2 linked regions of the Desulfatitalea tepidiphila genome follow. The protein of the gene in region 2 binds, or shares a complex with, the protein of the main gene of each other region. Links are inferred from orthologs where the notes say so. Each region holds a gene or a part of one and is shown on either strand. Other genes may lie near its edges.

Region 1 (8,229 bases), on a different replicon or contig from region 2:
GGAGTTGTCTGCCACAGTAAGTCTAGTTTCGCTCTGAATCATTTTCTCATTCCTCTACTGTTAGACCGCCCTCTCAAGGATCCGGCTGACACGCCAACGCTTGGTTTTGCTCAAGGGTCGGGATTGGGTAATGAGCACCCGATCGCCGATTTGGCACTCGTTATCTTGGTCGTGGGCCATGTATTTATGCTGCCTGCGGATGAATTTCTTGTACAATGGATGCTTGACCAATCGCTCAACAACCACGACCACTGTTCTATCCATCTTATTGCTGACGATGGTTCCCGTTACCTGTCTTTTCATTCCACGTGTATTCATTATATGCGCCCCTAATTATCCATCTGCTTGGGGTTTCGCGCCATCTCTCCCAAAACCGTGAAGATACGCGCGATATCCTTTTGGATCAACTTGATTTTACGCGGATTCTCAAGCTGCCCGATACCATGTTGAAAACGCAGATTAAACAGCTCTTTCCTCAGATCGGTTAACTTCTGCCGCATTTCGTCCTGACTGAGCGTTCTGATATCTTCTACTTTCATATCACTTCGCTCCTCTCTACAAAACGTGTTTTGATAGTGAGCTTATGTGCGGCCAACCTCAATGCCTCTTGGGCCATTTCCCGCGATATGCCAGACATTTCGTAAAGAACCCGTCCTGGTCGAATCACCGCCACCCAACCCTCGGGAGCGCCTTTACCTTTACCCATTCGAACTTCGGCCGGTTTCTTGGTTACAGGCTTGTCCGGAAAAATCCGAATCCAAATTTTCCCGCCGCGTTTGACGTGGCGAGTCATGGCGATACGCGCGGCCTCGATCTGTTTGGAGCTAATATAACCGCAATCAACAGCCTGCAATCCAAATTCACCGAAGTTGAGAGTCGCCCCGCGTCTGGCTGTTCCTCTCATTTTGCCTTTTTGTTGTTTGCGAAATTTGACTTTTTTTGGGCTTAACATAACTCCCACTCTCCTGGTTCAGGATGCCTTGCGGTCGCCCTTACGTTGCGCCGGCATATGAACATCGATATTAAAGCGTTAGCTCTCGGGTTGCTGGTCTTCCTTCTTGAGAATTTCACCTTTAAAGATAAAGACCTTGACGCCGATGGCGCCGTAGGTCGTGCGGGCCTCGGTAAAACCGTAATCAATATCTGCTCTCAGGGTATGCAAAGGAACCCGGCCTTCACGGTACCATTCTGTACGTGCCATTTCAGCTCCCCCCAAGCGCCCGGAACAGATAATTTTAACCCCCTGCGCGCCGAACCTCAAAGCGGAGGTGACGCCACGCTTCATGGCACGCCGGAAAGCAACCCGTCTTTCGATCTGCATCGCCACGTTTTCAGCTACCAGCTGTGCATCAATCTCGGGCTTACGCACCTCTTGAATATCAATAAGTACTTCCTGGGAAACTTTCTTTTCGAGCTCTTGCTTGAGCCTTTCGATTTCGGAGCCCTTTTTGCCGATGACGATACCGGGTCTAGCCGTGTAGATTCTAAGACGGATGCGCTTGGCCGAGCGTTCAATTTCGATCCGTGAAATACCGGCATGAAACAATTTTTCTTTTACAAAATTGCGCAGTTCAAAATCCTGTTGGATGTAATCGGCGTACTTTTTGTCCGAGTACCATTTCGATTCCCATGTTTTGATGATACCCAGCCTTAATCCTATGGGGTTGACTTTTTGGCCCAAGCTGTTTCCTCCTCTGAATGACGACTATACCTCGGTCAATACGACCGTCACATGACTGGTGCGCTTGATGATGCGGGTACCGCGGCCTCGGGCTCTTGCCCTGAAGCGTTTAAGGCTCGGACCGACATCTGCGGTTACATTGCCAACGACCAAATCATCGATGTCGAGGTCCGGCACCTGATCGGCATTGGCGACAGCCGACCGCAACACTTTCTCAACGATACCGGCTGCCTTCTGAGGCATGAATTTAATCGTAGCCAGAGCCTTTTCTACCGGTTTGCCCTTGATTGCATCGCTAATGAGCCTGACTTTTTGCGGTGAGATGCGCACATATTTGGCAACTGCTCTTACCTCCATGATCCCTGCTCCTTAAACCCTTGCCTATTTCTTTTTGGATTTTTTATCTGCGGCATGCCCATAAAAGGTGCGGGTCGGGGAAAACTCACCCAATTTATGCCCGACCATGTTTTCAGTCACAAAGACGGGAAGAAATTTACGCCCGTTGTGAACCGCCAGCGTCAGTCCAACCATTTCCGGAATTATTGTAGAGCGGCGTGACCAGGTCTTAATCACCCTGTTACTCCGGCTTTCTTGTGCGATCAGGACTTTGCTCATTAGATTGTCTTCTATGAACGGACCTTTTTTCAATGACCGTGGCATATCTTCTCCTGTACATCCCGCAATTGGTCTAAACTTATTCGTGTCTTTCGTGTATTGCTTTGAAATCTCATATTTATTTGATTACTTCCGGCGCTTTACAATGTAACGATCAGTGGACTTGTTGTTTCTCGTCCGGTAACCCTTGGTCGGTATCCCCCATGGGGTACATGGATGGCGTCCGCCTGAAGAACGCCCCTCGCCGCCGCCCATGGGGTGGTCAACCGGGTTCATGGCCACACCACGCACCTTGGGTCTTCGCCCCAGCCATCTTTTCCTTCCTGCTTTTCCGATGCTGAGGTTTTCGTGCTCGACGTTCCCGAGTTGTCCGATGGTCGCCTTGCATTTCAACAGCACCATGCGAACTTCGCCGGATGGCAGTTTGACTAAGGCGTAAGGGTCTTCCTTTGCCATTAACTGTGCAAAACTGCCGGCACTTCGAACAATCTGCCCCCCTTTCCCCAACTTGAGTTCGATGTTGTGGATCTGGGTTCCCAAGGGGATGTTGGCCAGCGGCAGTGCGTTACCGGGTTTGATATCCGCCTCTGGTCCCGACATGATGAAGTCACCGACAGTGATTTTGGCAGGTGCCAGGATGTATCGCTTTTCACCATCCACATAGTGAAGCAATGCAATCCGGGCGCTGCGGTTTGGATCATATTCGATGGCGGCAACCTTTGCCGGGATTCCGTCTTTATCGCGTTTGAAATCGATAAGACGGTAATAACGTTTGTGCCCGCCGCCTCGCCATCTGGCCGTGACGCGACCGTTGCTATTCCGGCCGCCGCTCTTCTTGAGGATTCTTATGAGGCTCTTCTCCGGTGACTTCTTTGAAATCTCTTCGTAATCGGAGAAGGTTTGAAATCTTCTTCCAGCGGATGTCGGTTGAACTCGTTTGATTCCCATTTCAGTGACTCCTAGCCTTAGGCCCCTTCAAAAAACTCTATTCGCTGGCCGGGCATCAGTTTAACGACCGCTTTTTTCCAGTTACGCCGCTTTCCTAATATACGTCCACGACGCTTGAATTTTCCCTCTACATGCATAGTCCGTATATCGGCCACCTTGACGTTGAATATCTGTTCTACGGCACGTTTTACCTCAATACGGTTGGCGCGGCTGTCAACCTCGAAAGTGACCTGGTTGTATTGATCTTTCTGTATATTGGTTTTTTCGGTCAGGATCGGCCGCTTGATGATATTGTAATCAATCATTTGAGCAATCTCCCTTCGATGCTCTTTATGGCACCTTCAAGCAGAACCAACTTTTCATACTTGAGGATGTCATAGACATTTAGCCCTTCACTACGCATCACCTTCACGCCAGGGACATTTCGTGAAGAAAGCTCCAGTGTTCGATCGGGTTGATCAATGACGATCAATGCGTTGTTCGCCTTAAGTGTATTGACAGCCGCAAAAAAGTCTTTGGTCTTGACTTGTGCAAGTTCAAATTTATCAACGACCATCAGTTCGTCTTCTTTAAACTTGCATGTCAACGCCATCTTCAAGGCAAGCTTCCGAACTTTTTTTGGAACTTTTTGCTCATAAGAGCGGGCGTGCGGTCCGAAAACGACACCTCCACCACGAAGCAATGGAGACTTGATATCCCCGCGGCGGGCGCGGCCGGTCCCTTTCTGTCGGTAGAGTTTGCGCGTGCTTCCCTTGACATCATGACGGTTTTTTACTGTTGCAGTACCGGCGCGCTTCTTGGCCAATTGTGCCTTGACCACTTGATGCATGACGCAGCGCTTTACCGGTACATCAAAAATTTCGTCCGGCAAGTCGGCCTGGGATACTTTGTCACCCTGAATGTTTAGAACATCTACTGTTGCCATACGATTCCTCATTGAGGGCCTTATCACATGTTTCGGCAAACGAAATGCTTTACCGATACATTCTTCGTTCAGGCCATCCTTATTTCTTTTCGGAGAATTTTGGCTTTCGGATCATCACTAACGCTTCCCGATGACCGGGTACCGCCCCTTTGACCAAAATCAAATTCTCTTCTGGACGAACATCAAATATCTCCAGGTTACGGACAGTCTTTCCTTCTCCACCGTAGCGCCCCGGCAATTTTTTCCCTTTAAAAACTCTCGAAGGCCATGCACTGGACCCGATGGAACCAGGAATACGGTGGCACTTGCCACCATGGGTAGCACGTCCTCCACCGAAGCCATGACGCTTGATAACGCCCGAAAAACCGCGCCCCTTGCTTTTGCCAATGACGTCGACTTTTTCGCCAATCGCGAACAGATCGGGGCCAAGGCTCTGTCCCAGGGAATAGGCGGCAGGGTCGTCCACTGCGACTTCTCTCGTATAATCGAAGCATTGACCGCCGCTCTTTTTAAAATGCCCTTGCTGCGGTTTATTGGTCCTTTGAAGCTTTTTTTCTTTAAAGCCCAGTTGGAGTGCATTGTATCCGTCGGTGGCCACAGTTTTTATCTGAGTGACCACACAGGGACCCGCAAGAATCACAGTCACCGGGATGTACCGCCCGTCTTCCGTAAAGACACTGGTCATTCCCAGTTTTTTACCAATCAGTCCTTTGCTCATGGCTATTCATTTCCTAAGCTACAGTTTGATCTCCACATCGACACCCGGCGATAGGTCGAGTTTCATCAGCGCGTCCACGGTTTGCTGAGTCGGCTCCAGGATATCCAACATTCGCTTGTGGGTTCGCATCTCGAATTGTTCTCGAGATTTTTTATCGACGTGGGGTGATCGAAGCACACAAAACTTGTTGATCTTCGTCGGCAAGGGAATCGGTCCCACCACCTTGGCACCTGTTTTTCGCGCGGTGTCAAGAATATCCGTTGCAGACTGATCCAACAATTTGTGATCGTATGCTTTTAGCCGAATTCTGATTTTAGCATTCATTATCATGGGTTATTCTTTCTTACTCGATAATCTCGCTCACCACGCCGGCGCCGACCGTACGTCCACCTTCGCGGATGGCAAATCTCAACTCTTTTTCCATCGCGATCGGCGTAATCAACTCGGCCGTGATCGCCACATTGTCCCCAGGCATCACCATCTCTACGCCCTCGGGCAAATTCAATATCCCCGTCACATCCGTCGTCCGAAAATAAAACTGCGGCCGATACCCATTGAAAAACGGCGTGTGCCGCCCGCCTTCTTCCTTGCTCAATATGTACGCCTCAGCCTTGAACTTGGTGTGCGGCGTAATCGTGCCCGGTACCGCCACCACCTGGCCCCGCTCCACTTCATCCCGCTTGGTCCCGCGCAGCAACACACCAATGTTGTCACCAGCCTGACCCTCGTCCAACAGCTTGCGGAACATCTCCACGCCCGTGCACACCGTCTTGATCGTCGGACGAATCCCTACGATCTCCACGTTGTCACCCACCTTGATGATCCCTCGCTCCACACGACCCGTCACCACCGTGCCACGACCCGAGATGCTGAACACATCCTCGATCGGCATCAAAAACGGCTTGTCGATGTCTCGCTTCGGCTCCGGAATGAACGTGTCGATCGCATTCATCAACTCAAAGATGCACTTGGCCTCCGCACTGTCCGGATCATCACTCTCCAACGCCTTGAGCGCACTGCCCCGAATAATCGGCGTGTCATCCCCAGGAAACTCATACTTGGTCAAAAGCTCGCGCAGCTCCAGCTCCACCAGCTCGATCAACTCCTCATCATCGACCATGTCGCACTTGTTCAAAAATACCACAATGCGCGGCACACCCACCTGACGCGCCAGCAATATGTGCTCCCGCGTCTGCGGCATCGGTCCGTCATCGGCCGCCACCACCAATATCGCACCGTCCATCTGGGCCGCACCCGTGATCATGTTCTTGATATAGTCCGCATGACCCGGACAATCCACATGCGCATAATGACGGTTCACCGTCTCATACTCCACGTGCGCCGTCGCGATCGTTATCCCGCGCTCTTTTTCCTCCGGCGCCTTGTCGATCTGGTCAAACGGCACAAACTCCGCCATACCCTTCAAACCGTTGTGCTTCGTGATCGCTGCCGTCAACGTCGTCTTGCCATGATCAATATGGCCGATCGTCCCTACATTGACATGTGGCTTCTTTCTCTCAAACTTTGCCTTCGCCATCTCGTCCCTCCCAAATCGGGCTATCGATTAGACAAAATAATAGGTTTTAAATGGCTCCCCATATATCCGGATCGCGTGATTTAAAACCTATTGCGCGTTCGGTCGCGTTCCTCTTACCAGCGGTAGTGGGCAAATGCCTTGTTTGCCTCAGCCATTTTGTGGGTATCTTCTCGCTTTTTGACTGCGCCGCCGCGATTGTTGGCGGCGTCCATCAACTCACCGGCAAGCTTGGCCGCGAACCCCAGTTCGGAGCGGTTCCTGGCATAGCTGATCAACCAACGAATCGCCAATGCCGTTCGCCTGGATGGCCGAATCTCGGTCGGTACCTGGTATGTCGATCCCCCTACCCGGCGGGATTTGACTTCAATCATGGGACGGACATTATCCAGCGCCTGCTCGAAAACCTTCACAGGCTGCCCCTTGGTCTTTTGCTCAACGATGTCGAAAGCATCGTACATCAGCGATTCGGCGACACTCTTTTTACCGTCACGCATCAAGGAAGCCATGAACTTGGCAACCAGTTTGCTGCTGTACTTGGCATCGGGGATAATAGTTCTTACGGGTACTTCTCTTCGTCTTGGCATTTGCTACACCATCATTCGGCTGTCATTAGCTGGTTATCGACTATTTAGGCTTCTTGGCGCCATACTTGGAGCGCCCCTGCCGACGGTCTTCCACGCCCAGAGTATCCAGTGTGCCGCGCACGATGTGATACCGCACACCAGGCAAGTCCTTTACGCGGCCGCCTCGCACCAACACCACCGAGTGCTCTTGTAGATTGTGGCCGATTCCAGGGATGTATGCGGTTACCTCGATACCGGTGGTCAGCCTGACACGGGCGACCTTACGCAACGCCGAGTTCGGCTTCTTGGGGGTGGATGTATACACACGCGTACAAACACCTCTTTTTTGAGGCGCCCCCTTCAAGGCCGGAGTATTGGTCTTTTTCTTGACCCGCTTGCGCCCGCTTTTAACTAATTGGTTGATCGTCGGCATAATCTTTTTTAACCCCTATTTTTTAATGATTTTCAACACGGGATAAGCGCCTACGGAAAAAGCGGATTAGTATACAGATATCCCTATATTGTCAAGAGATTTTCCTAAGCGCTGTTTCTTTTTTGGCCGGATTCATTCCACCGTGCCGAAATTTCCTTCCTTTATGGTCATAACCTCATCTGGCAATCTTATGAACGCTCCAGAGCCATTTCGCTTTGCTGGACCTCCAGCCCCAGGTAATCCAGAAGGCCTGTACCCGCCGGAATCAAGCGCCCCATAATGACGTTCTCCTTCAAACCGCGCAAATAATCCACCGTGCCGGCGATCGATGCGTCCGTAAGCACCTTCGTCGTCTCCTGGAATGACGCTGCCGATATAAAGCTGTCGGTACTCAACGACGCCTTAGTGATGCCTAGGATCAAGGGTTCGGCAGTAGCGGGCTTGCCGCCCTGTTCGATCACCGCCTTATTGGCGTCGTCGAAAACGGTTCGGTCCACCTGCTCTTCCACGATAAAATCGGTGTCGCCCACATCGATGACCTTAACCCGGCGCATCATCTGGCGCACGATCACCTCGATGTGCTTGTCGTTGATACGGACACCCTGGAGACGATAAACCTCTTGTACCTCGTCCACCAGATAACGGGCCAGGGCAACTTCGCCCTTGATTCTCAGGATGTCCTGAGGGATTGCGGACCCCCCGACGAGTGCCTCACCTGCTTTTACATAATCACCTTCGTATACGTTGATATGTTTGCCGCGGGGAATCAGATATTCCTTCTTGTCCCCCACGTCCACCGGTGAAATCGT
Region 2 (8,234 bases):
GTACGCGCCGCCGCGGCATTGGCCCTCGCCTGCATCAAAGTGCACGGCACCGAAGCGGTCGAAGCGCTCACCCAGCTTCTCGAGGATCCTCATCCGCCTGCCCGGACCCATGCGGCCATTGCCCTGAGCACCATGGGCGCGTCTGCGCAGCCGGCCCTGACGCGCTTGCAACAATTGCAGGCAGACCCGGACGAAAGTGTCGCCGCGACCGCCACCGCGGCGATTCAGCACATCAAAAAGCAGCCAAAGAAAAAGGCCGATTGCTGATATCGGCCTTTTTATCGATTTTGTTGGTCGGTTTGGTGGGTCGGTTTCGTCAGATTCTTTTGGCGTGAGTGTAGATCATTTCGCAGGGCGCTCCCAATTCATAGTCCGCTTCAACCTGTATGGGTGTCGTCAATGGAATTTCGGTCATGAATAAGGCCCTGGCCTCCTTTTTGTCCATTGGGAAAAAGGGCGAACCCGGCTCTGAGTGAAGGTAGAAATCACCCTGCATGACGCCACAGTTCGGACATGTGTTGGCAAAATATTTTGTGCCTATTGTCATTGAATAAGAATACTTAAAAGATGGGACGCGGCTTTGTATGAAAGCCAATACCTCATCCGGCAATTGGATGATATTGGTCAACTTGCAGATATCGCCGTTAATTTCATCGACCTTGATGGCGAGCAGGGCGGCCAGCGGAATCCTTGTGTCACATTTCCAACACGGCCAGTTGGTACTCACTAGAAATAGCGGCGGATTGATTTTCAATTTATTGGTCATGAGATTATTTCAATCTATTGATCTCATAGGATTATAGCTGGTCGGGGCGAGAGGATTTGAACCTCCGACTCCCTGCTCCCAAAGCAGGTGCGCTACCAGACTGCGCCACGCCCCGATTTTGGCCGCTGAATACCATGGCTGAGGGTCTGAAGCAACCCATATCCTATTTGGCTCACCACGGTGCCGTCAACGTTCGTGGCGCAGGGAAGCCGCAAAATAGCGTTCCACACCCCTGGCGATGGCCTTGGCCAGGGCGGCCTGATATTCGGCGGACCGCAGTTCCTCTTCGGTCGAGGGATGGGTCAGGTAACCCACTTCGATGATCACGGCCGGCATGTCGGCGCCCTGCAACACTGCCAGAGGCGCTGCAATGGTGCGGACAGTGGGGTGGCCGGCGAGCTGGGTCAAGCTTTGCCTGAGGCTGCCGGCCAACGCCTGGCTGGCGTTCAAATGGGCCATCTGGGCCTGATGCCATAAGGGCAGCGCCGTGTTGGACGACGAAGGGGCTGCGACCGCTCGGGCCGCCGGTTGATAATGGTAGATGCCCATGCCTTCGGTATTGCGCAGGTAACTTGCCCCCGTGTGGATGCTGATGAACAGGTCGGCCCGATGGTGATTGGCAATGGCGGTGCGTTCCTCGAGAGGGATGTCGTAGTCGTCGCTACGGGTGAGGACGACCCGGTAGCCAGGTTCCAGGCGGTGGGTCAGCTCTCTTGCGATGGCCAGGCAGATCTCTTTTTCGGTGGCGCCGGCGTTGCCGCGGCCGCCGACATCCTTGCCGCCGTGGCCTGGATCGATCGCCACCGTGCCATGGGCGCCGGCAAAAGGAGAGGGAGGCTGATCCTGGGCCTTTGCAGCGCTCGGTGTGACGATCACCATCGTCATATAAAGGATGATGGGGACCAGGCCCGTCGGTATTTTGCGGCGTTCAGTGGTCACGTGTTTTCGCTTGACACCCATCTGGTTTAATATTAACTAAAATTTTTTGTTTTCACTTTAGTTGAAAAGGGTTGAATGTCAAGTACCTAAATCGGGTCTGGGCCATAAATCGCGCGAGAGTGGCGGAATTGGTAGACGCACTGGACTTAGGATCCAGCTCTGGCGACAGAGTGGGAGTTCAAGTCTCCCCTCTCGCACCAAATCTCATGCCTCCACGAGCGATCTTCAGGGTCGAATGCACAATCGGGTATAGCGGCCGCGGGCTTCGGATGGCCGGATGGCGCGGAAAATGCGAAGTGCCTTGAGAAAAGTTCCTTGAGGCACTTTATTATTGGTTGAGAAAGGTGTGTGGTTATGAAAGTGACTGTCGAAGATCAAAGCAGCGTCAAAAAAGTGTTGCATATCGAAGTGCCCCAGGAAACAGTGGTTTCCGAGATCAACAAGGCCTATGCAGAGCTTAAGAAAACGGCCAAGATCAAAGGGTTCCGTCCCGGCAAGACGCCGCGGTCCGTTTTGGAGCGCATGTATCGCAAAGATGTTCACGCCGACGTATCCGCCAAACTGATTCAGGATTCGTTTATCGAGGCCATTCAGCAGACCGGCCTCAACATCGTCGGCTCACCCGAAGTCGATCCCCCGGAACTCAAGGACCAAAGTGCCTACGCCTTTGACGCCAAGGTGGAGATTCGGCCCGAGATCAACGACATCAATTACAAAAACCTCAATCTGACCAAGAGCAAGTACGGGGTCAGTGACGAGGAGCTCGACGTGCAGTTGAAGCTGTTGCAGCGGAACATGGCCAAGCACAACAAGGTCGAGGAGGCGCGTCCGGTGGCCATCGGTGACGTCGCGGTCATCGAGTACGAGGGTTACAAGGATGGTCAACCTCACGAATCGACTCCAAAAACCGATAACTTTGTCGTCAAGCTCGGCGAGGGAAAGGTGGTCAAGGACCTGGATGATGGCATCGTGGGGATGCAGGTCGGCGAGGAACGGGAGATCCCGGTCACTTTCCCGGACGACTATTTCGGCAAGGAGCTTGCCGGCCAGCAGATCCTGTTCAAGGTCAAACTCAACGAGATTCGCGAAGAGGTCCTGCCTGAGATCGACGATGCGCTGGCCAAGAGCCTGGGGGATCAATTCGAATCCCTGGAGATGCTGAAGGATAAGATCCGGGAAAATCTGCAGAATGGATATGACAAGCGGATCGAACAGGAGTTGAACGAGCAGATTTTTACCCAGCTGCTCGATCAGGTCCAGTTTGAGGTTCCCGATACCATGGTCACTTCCGAACTGGATCATATCATCAAGGATGCCGAGCGTTCTTTTGAATACAGCAATAAATCCATGGAGGAACTCGGAATTTCAAGGGAATCCATGGCCGAGAAATATCGTCCGGTGGCCGAAAAGCAGGTGCGGCGGCATTTGATCCTCTCCAAACTCATCGACCAGGAAAAGCTCACGATGAGCGACGAGGAGATGGAGGTCGGGCTGCAGGAGATGGCCCAGATGTATCGTCAGCCGGTGGAAAGCATCAAGGCGTTTTACAAGCAGGATCCCAACAGCCTGGCATTTTTTGAGCACACCTTGCTTGAAAAGAAAGCGTTGAAGCTTATCATTGATTCTAACGCGGTTCAGGAGGTCGATCCCTCCGGCCGGCAGGCCACCGACGAGGTGGCCGGCGCCCCGGAATCGAAGAGCTCTTGATCTGGTGGGGATTGGCGCTATAATTACAACAATGAGACAGCCGAAGCGGACGGAATCGGCCAGGAGGTCCAGGCCGGTGCACAGTCCAGGCTGAAAGGAGTGTTAGCGTGACGGTCATTCCAATGGTCATCGACCAAACCAGTCGTGGTGAACGGGCTTACGATATCTATTCCCGTTTGCTCAAGGATCGCATCATCTTTCTGGGAACCCCCATCAACGACGAGGTGGCCAACCTTCTGATCGCCCAGTTGCTTTTTCTGGAATCCGAAGACCCGGACAAGGATATCAACTTTTACATCAATTCACCCGGAGGATCGGTTACCGCTGGATTGGCAATCTATGATACGATGCAATACATCAAACCGGATATCGCCACGGTATGCATCGGTCAGGCCGCTTCCATGGGAGCCTTGCTGCTGGCTGCCGGAACCGCCAAAAAGCGTTATTCACTGCCCAATTCCCGAATCATGATTCATCAACCCATGGGCGGCGTTCAGGGGCAGGCATCAGACATCGAAATTCAGGCCCGTGAGATACTGCGCATGCGCGAGACGCTCAACAAGATCTTGAAGGAGCACACGGGCAAGGATCTGACCCAGATCCAGAAAGATACCGACAGGGACTATTTCATGTCGGGTATTGAAGCCAGGGATTACGGGATTGTCGATCATGTGATCCGCAATCGCGAAGACCTGGACACCATTGATAAGGCGGAGAAGTAATCAACATGGCAAAAAAAGACGATCCAAATGACAACCTCTTTTGTTCCTTCTGCGGAAAGAATCAAAAAGAGGTTAAAAAGTTGATCGCCGGTCCGGCCGTTTACATCTGCGATGAATGTATTCAGCTGTGCAGTGAGATCATCGAAGAGGAAACAGAGAAGGAGGTCGGGGAACTGGCCAACCTGATGCTTCCCAAGGAGATCAAAAAGAAGCTGGATGAATACGTCATCGAGCAGGATACGGCCAAGAAGATCCTTGCCGTGGCCGTTTATAACCATTACAAGCGGCTCGATACCACTCTGAGCACCAGCGATGTGGAGATTCAAAAAAGCAATATCCTGCTCATCGGACCCACAGGCAGCGGAAAGACCCTGCTGGCCCAGACCCTGGCGCGTTTTCTCAATGTGCCGTTCACCATCGCCGATGCCACCAGCCTGACCGAGGCCGGCTATGTGGGTGAGGATGTGGAGAATATCATCCTCGCGTTGCTGCAAAACGCCGATTATGATGTGGAAAAGGCCAAGCGCGGCATCGTCTACATCGACGAGATCGATAAGATCGCCAGCAAGTCGGACAATCCGTCGATCACCCGCGACGTGTCGGGAGAGGGGGTGCAGCAGGCCCTGCTCAAGATCATCGAGGGCACCACGGCCAGCGTGCCGCCCAAGGGCGGACGCAAACACCCGCAGCAGGATTTCGTCAAGGTGGACACCTCCAATATTCTGTTCGTCTGCGGCGGTACCTTCAGCGGGCTGGATCAGATCATCAAGCGTCGCCTGGGCACCAAGGCCATGGGATTCGGCGCGAAAATCGTCAAAGAAAAGGAAGCGCCTCTGGGCGAAGTGCTGCGCGAGGTCCAGCCCGAGGATTTGATCAAGTATGGCCTGATTCCCGAATTTCTGGGACGTCTGCCGGTCATCGCCACGCTGGATGAGCTGAGCGCCAAATCCCTGGTGCGCATTCTCACGGAACCCAAAAACGCGCTGGTCAAACAGTACCAGAAGCTTTTCGAGGTGGAGGGGGTCAATCTGCGTCTGACCGACAGCGCCCTGTCGGCCATAGCCGACCAGGCGATCAAGCGCAAATCGGGTGCCCGCGGGTTGCGTGCCATCCTGGAGGGTTGCATGCTCGATATCATGTACGAAATACCCTCTATCGAAAATGTCAAAGAGTGCGTCATCGGCGAAGATGTGGTGCTCCACAAGGAAGATCCGATTCTGCTTTACGAGCAAACGAAAAAACAGGCTTAACCGTTCGATGGGATTCCCCCGCCCGTGAGGTCCGGCCGGTGCCGCCCGGACCGGACCTCGTTCCCGGGTGGGGCGGCCACCCGCCCTCCGCATGGTCCCCGCTCGCATTCAATGGGACGACTTGTCTGTTGGCACCCGATTGCTGTACAATTCAACCTGATGTATTAAATTGTGAGTTGTCGGATGGCCGACGGATCGATCACAGGTTTCCAGGAGTAGGATACAGGCATGGTGAATATCACGCGATTTTTCAAAAACGAAGATAATGAACAGAGCGGGCAGCTGCTGCCCCTGCTGCCGTTGCGCGATATCGTTATCTTTCCGCAGATGGTCGCGCCCCTGTTCGTGGGGCGACCCAAATCCGTGGCAGCACTTTCCAATGCGATGAACACGGCGGATAAGTATATTTTTCTGTCCACCCAGCGCAGCGCCAACGTCGACAACCCCAGCGAAAAAGATATCAGCCGCATCGGTGTCATCGGCACCGTGCTGCAGTTGCTCAGACTGCCCGACGGCACGGTCAAGGCCCTGGTCGAAGGCAAACAGCGGGCGCGGGTGAGGCGATTCATCAAGGCCGAGGAATTTTTTCAGGTGGAACTCGAGCCCATCGTCGATGTGGTTCCCGCATCGGGAGAGGCCGAAACCGAGGCCCTGGCGCGCAAGGTCAAGGAGGGGTTCGAGGCCTATGCCAAGCTGAACAAAAACATCTCCAAGGACCTGGTGGCCAAAGTGGCCGGCATCGATGACTATATCAAGCTGGCCGATGTCGTGGCGTCTCATTTTTCTTTCAAAATTGAGGACAAACAACGGATTCTGGAAGCGGTTCCCGTCAACCAGAGGCTCGATCTGCTCGTGGAGTTGATCAACCTGGAGATCGAAGTCTTTCGCATGGACCAGCGCATCAAGGGTCGTATCAAGGAGCAGATGGAAAAGACCCAGAAAAATTACTATCTTAACGAACAGATGCGCGCCATTCGCAAGGAGATGGGGACCGAGGACGAGGCCGCCGATGAGCTTCAGGAGCTGGAAAAACGCATCAAGCGCAAGCGCATGCCCAGGGAGGCGGCCAACAAGACTCGCCAGGAGTTCAAAAAGCTCAAGTTGATGACCCCCATGTCGGCCGAGGCCACTGTGGTGCGCAACTACATCGAGTGGATCATCAGCCTGCCCTGGTTCGAACGCAGCCGAACGCACATCGACATCACCGAGGCCGAGCGGATCCTCAATGAAGATCATTACGGCCTGGAAAAGCCCAAGGAGCGCATTCTCGAGTATCTGGCCGTGCAGGCCCTGGTGAAAAAGATTCGGGGCCCCATTCTCTGCCTGGTAGGTCCGCCGGGCGTGGGCAAAACCTCTTTGGCCCGCTCCGTGGCCCGCGCCACAGGCCGGCGGTTCGTCCGCCTCTCGTTGGGCGGGGTCCGCGACGAGGCCGAGATCCGCGGCCACCGGCGCACCTACATCGGTGCCATGCCCGGAAAGATCATCCAGTCTCTCAAGAAGGCCGGCGCCAACAACCCGGTTTTCTGCCTGGACGAAGTGGACAAGATGAGCATGGATTTCCGCGGGGACCCCAGCGCGGCCCTGCTCGAGGTGCTCGATCCGGAGCAGAACTACGCTTTCAACGACCATTACATGGACCTGGATTACGATCTGTCCGAAATATTGTTCATCACCACGGCCAATACCCTGCCCGACATTCCGTTGCCGTTGCAGGATCGCATGGAGATTATCCGGCTGCCCGGTTACACCGAACACGAAAAATACAACATCGCCAAAGAGTTCCTGGTCCCCAAGCAGATCAAGCTCAATGGCTTGACAGCCGAGCAGGTTACCTTTTCGGAAGACGCGATCTACACGATCATCAATCGCTATACCCGCGAGGCCGGTGTGCGCAACCTGGAGCGTGAAATCGCCTCCATCTGCCGCAAGGTGGCCCGCCACGTGGTCAAGACCCAGACCGATAAGCCCATACGCGTCAATGCAGCGGCCGTGCTCAAGTACCTCGGGCCACCGAAATTCAAAAAGACAGAGATCGAAGAAGAGGACCAGGTCGGCATGGCCACCGGCATGGCCTGGACCCAGGTGGGCGGCGAACTGCTCTTCGTCGAAACGCTGGTCATGCCGGGCCGCGGCCAGGTCATGGTCACCGGCAAGCTGGGCGATGTGATGAAAGAGTCGGCCCAGGCCGCCATTAGCTTCGTGCGTTCCCGTGCCGATCTGCTCAACATCGACAACAAATTCTATCGCAAGTACGATCTGCATATTCATATCCCCGAAGGCGCCATTCCCAAGGATGGCCCGTCGGCCGGCATCGCCATGTGCACCTCGGTGATTTCCGCCCTGACCCGTCGGCCCACCCGCCGCGAAGTGGCCATGACCGGCGAGATCACCCTGCGCGGTCGCGTGCTGCCCATCGGCGGGCTCAAGGAGAAGATCATCGCGGCCCACCGGGGGGGGATCAAAAAGATCATCATCCCCAAGGAGAACGAGAAAGATCTCAAAGATATTCCGGACACCATCGCCAAACAGCTGGAAATCGTCACTGTCGAGCACATGGACGAAGTATTGCCCCACGCGCTGGTGCTGGGCGAGGGAGAAAGCCTGTTTGCCAATCAGGACGCCCATTTCGACTTGAGCGGCGTGGATAATCCTCCGGACAAACACGCCCCCATCAATTAGCGCAACTGACCGGGTTCGTCCGCGGTTTTCAGCCGTAGACGAACCCGGTCGATTCCATCGATTTCCCTTCCATTGAAACTGCAATTGCCGCAGCGATTCTAACTGAGTGTGATTCACCCTGAAGGGCCTGCAGCATAGAAGTCGTTTAATAAAAATTATCGCATGGCAACG

Evidence for each region.
Region 1: the proteins of tig (region 2) and rpsG are in contact, whole or in part, in a crystal structure (PDB 3GTY), measured with the Thermotoga maritima proteins. The link is inferred for Desulfatitalea tepidiphila from one-to-one orthologs. Residues at the interface, in WP_004081061.1 of Thermotoga maritima: Glu122, Val124, Val129, Leu130, Tyr133, Glu188, Gly259, Ile262, Tyr263, Glu266, Ser270, Glu273, Gln274, Glu277, Arg308, Gln311, Ile312, Ser315, Tyr316, Glu325, Arg329, Arg336, Leu363, Phe366, Trp367, Arg373, Leu377, Arg381, Leu384, Glu387; in WP_004081843.1 of Thermotoga maritima: Lys34, Lys52, Lys55, Glu59, Arg62, Gln63, Glu66, Asn67, Lys69, Val71, Arg95, Ala109, Lys110, Lys111, Gly112, Arg113, Pro114, Glu117, Glu121, Ile124, Ala125, Tyr127, Asn128, Asn129, Thr130, Gly131, Lys135, Asp139, Arg142, Met143.

What each region holds. Positions count from the first base shown.
Region 1 is NZ_BCAG01000003.1:854,434-862,662, reverse strand. What follows is about bases 5,274-8,229. They hold rpsG (30S ribosomal protein S7), read right to left. Parts: upstream 7,009-8,229; coding sequence 6,538-7,008; downstream 5,274-6,537. Other genes in these bases: rpoC (DNA-directed RNA polymerase subunit beta'), read right to left, coding at 7,609-8,229; rpsL (30S ribosomal protein S12), read right to left, coding at 7,049-7,420; tuf (elongation factor Tu), read right to left, coding at 5,274-6,424. Outside these bases: rplN (50S ribosomal protein L14), read right to left, coding at 1-42; rpsQ (30S ribosomal protein S17), read right to left, coding at 61-318; rpmC (50S ribosomal protein L29), read right to left, coding at 330-539; rplP (50S ribosomal protein L16), read right to left, coding at 536-952; rpsC (30S ribosomal protein S3), read right to left, coding at 1,031-1,681; rplV (50S ribosomal protein L22), read right to left, coding at 1,706-2,038; rpsS (30S ribosomal protein S19), read right to left, coding at 2,063-2,341; rplB (50S ribosomal protein L2), read right to left, coding at 2,423-3,244; rplW (50S ribosomal protein L23), read right to left, coding at 3,262-3,549; rplD (50S ribosomal protein L4), read right to left, coding at 3,546-4,169; rplC (50S ribosomal protein L3), read right to left, coding at 4,249-4,887; rpsJ (30S ribosomal protein S10), read right to left, coding at 4,906-5,217; more of tuf, read right to left, coding at 5,231-5,273.
Region 2 is NZ_BCAG01000001.1:300,151-308,384, forward strand. Bases 1,275-4,235 are described here. They hold tig (trigger factor), read left to right. Parts: upstream 1,275-2,059; coding sequence 2,060-3,412; downstream 3,413-4,235. Other genes in these bases: DFT_RS01385 (N-acetylmuramoyl-L-alanine amidase family protein), read right to left, coding at 1,275-1,705; clpP (ATP-dependent Clp endopeptidase proteolytic subunit ClpP), read left to right, coding at 3,520-4,134; clpX (ATP-dependent Clp protease ATP-binding subunit ClpX), read left to right, coding at 4,140-4,235. Also shown: DFT_RS01370 (HEAT repeat domain-containing protein), read left to right, coding at 1-267; DFT_RS01375 (hypothetical protein), read right to left, coding at 317-766; more of DFT_RS01385, read right to left, coding at 953-1,274; more of clpX, read left to right, coding at 4,236-5,384; lon (endopeptidase La), read left to right, coding at 5,613-8,063. UniProt on the Bacillus subtilis protein: Involved in protein export. Acts as a chaperone by maintaining the newly synthesized protein in an open conformation. Functions as a peptidyl-prolyl cis-trans isomerase.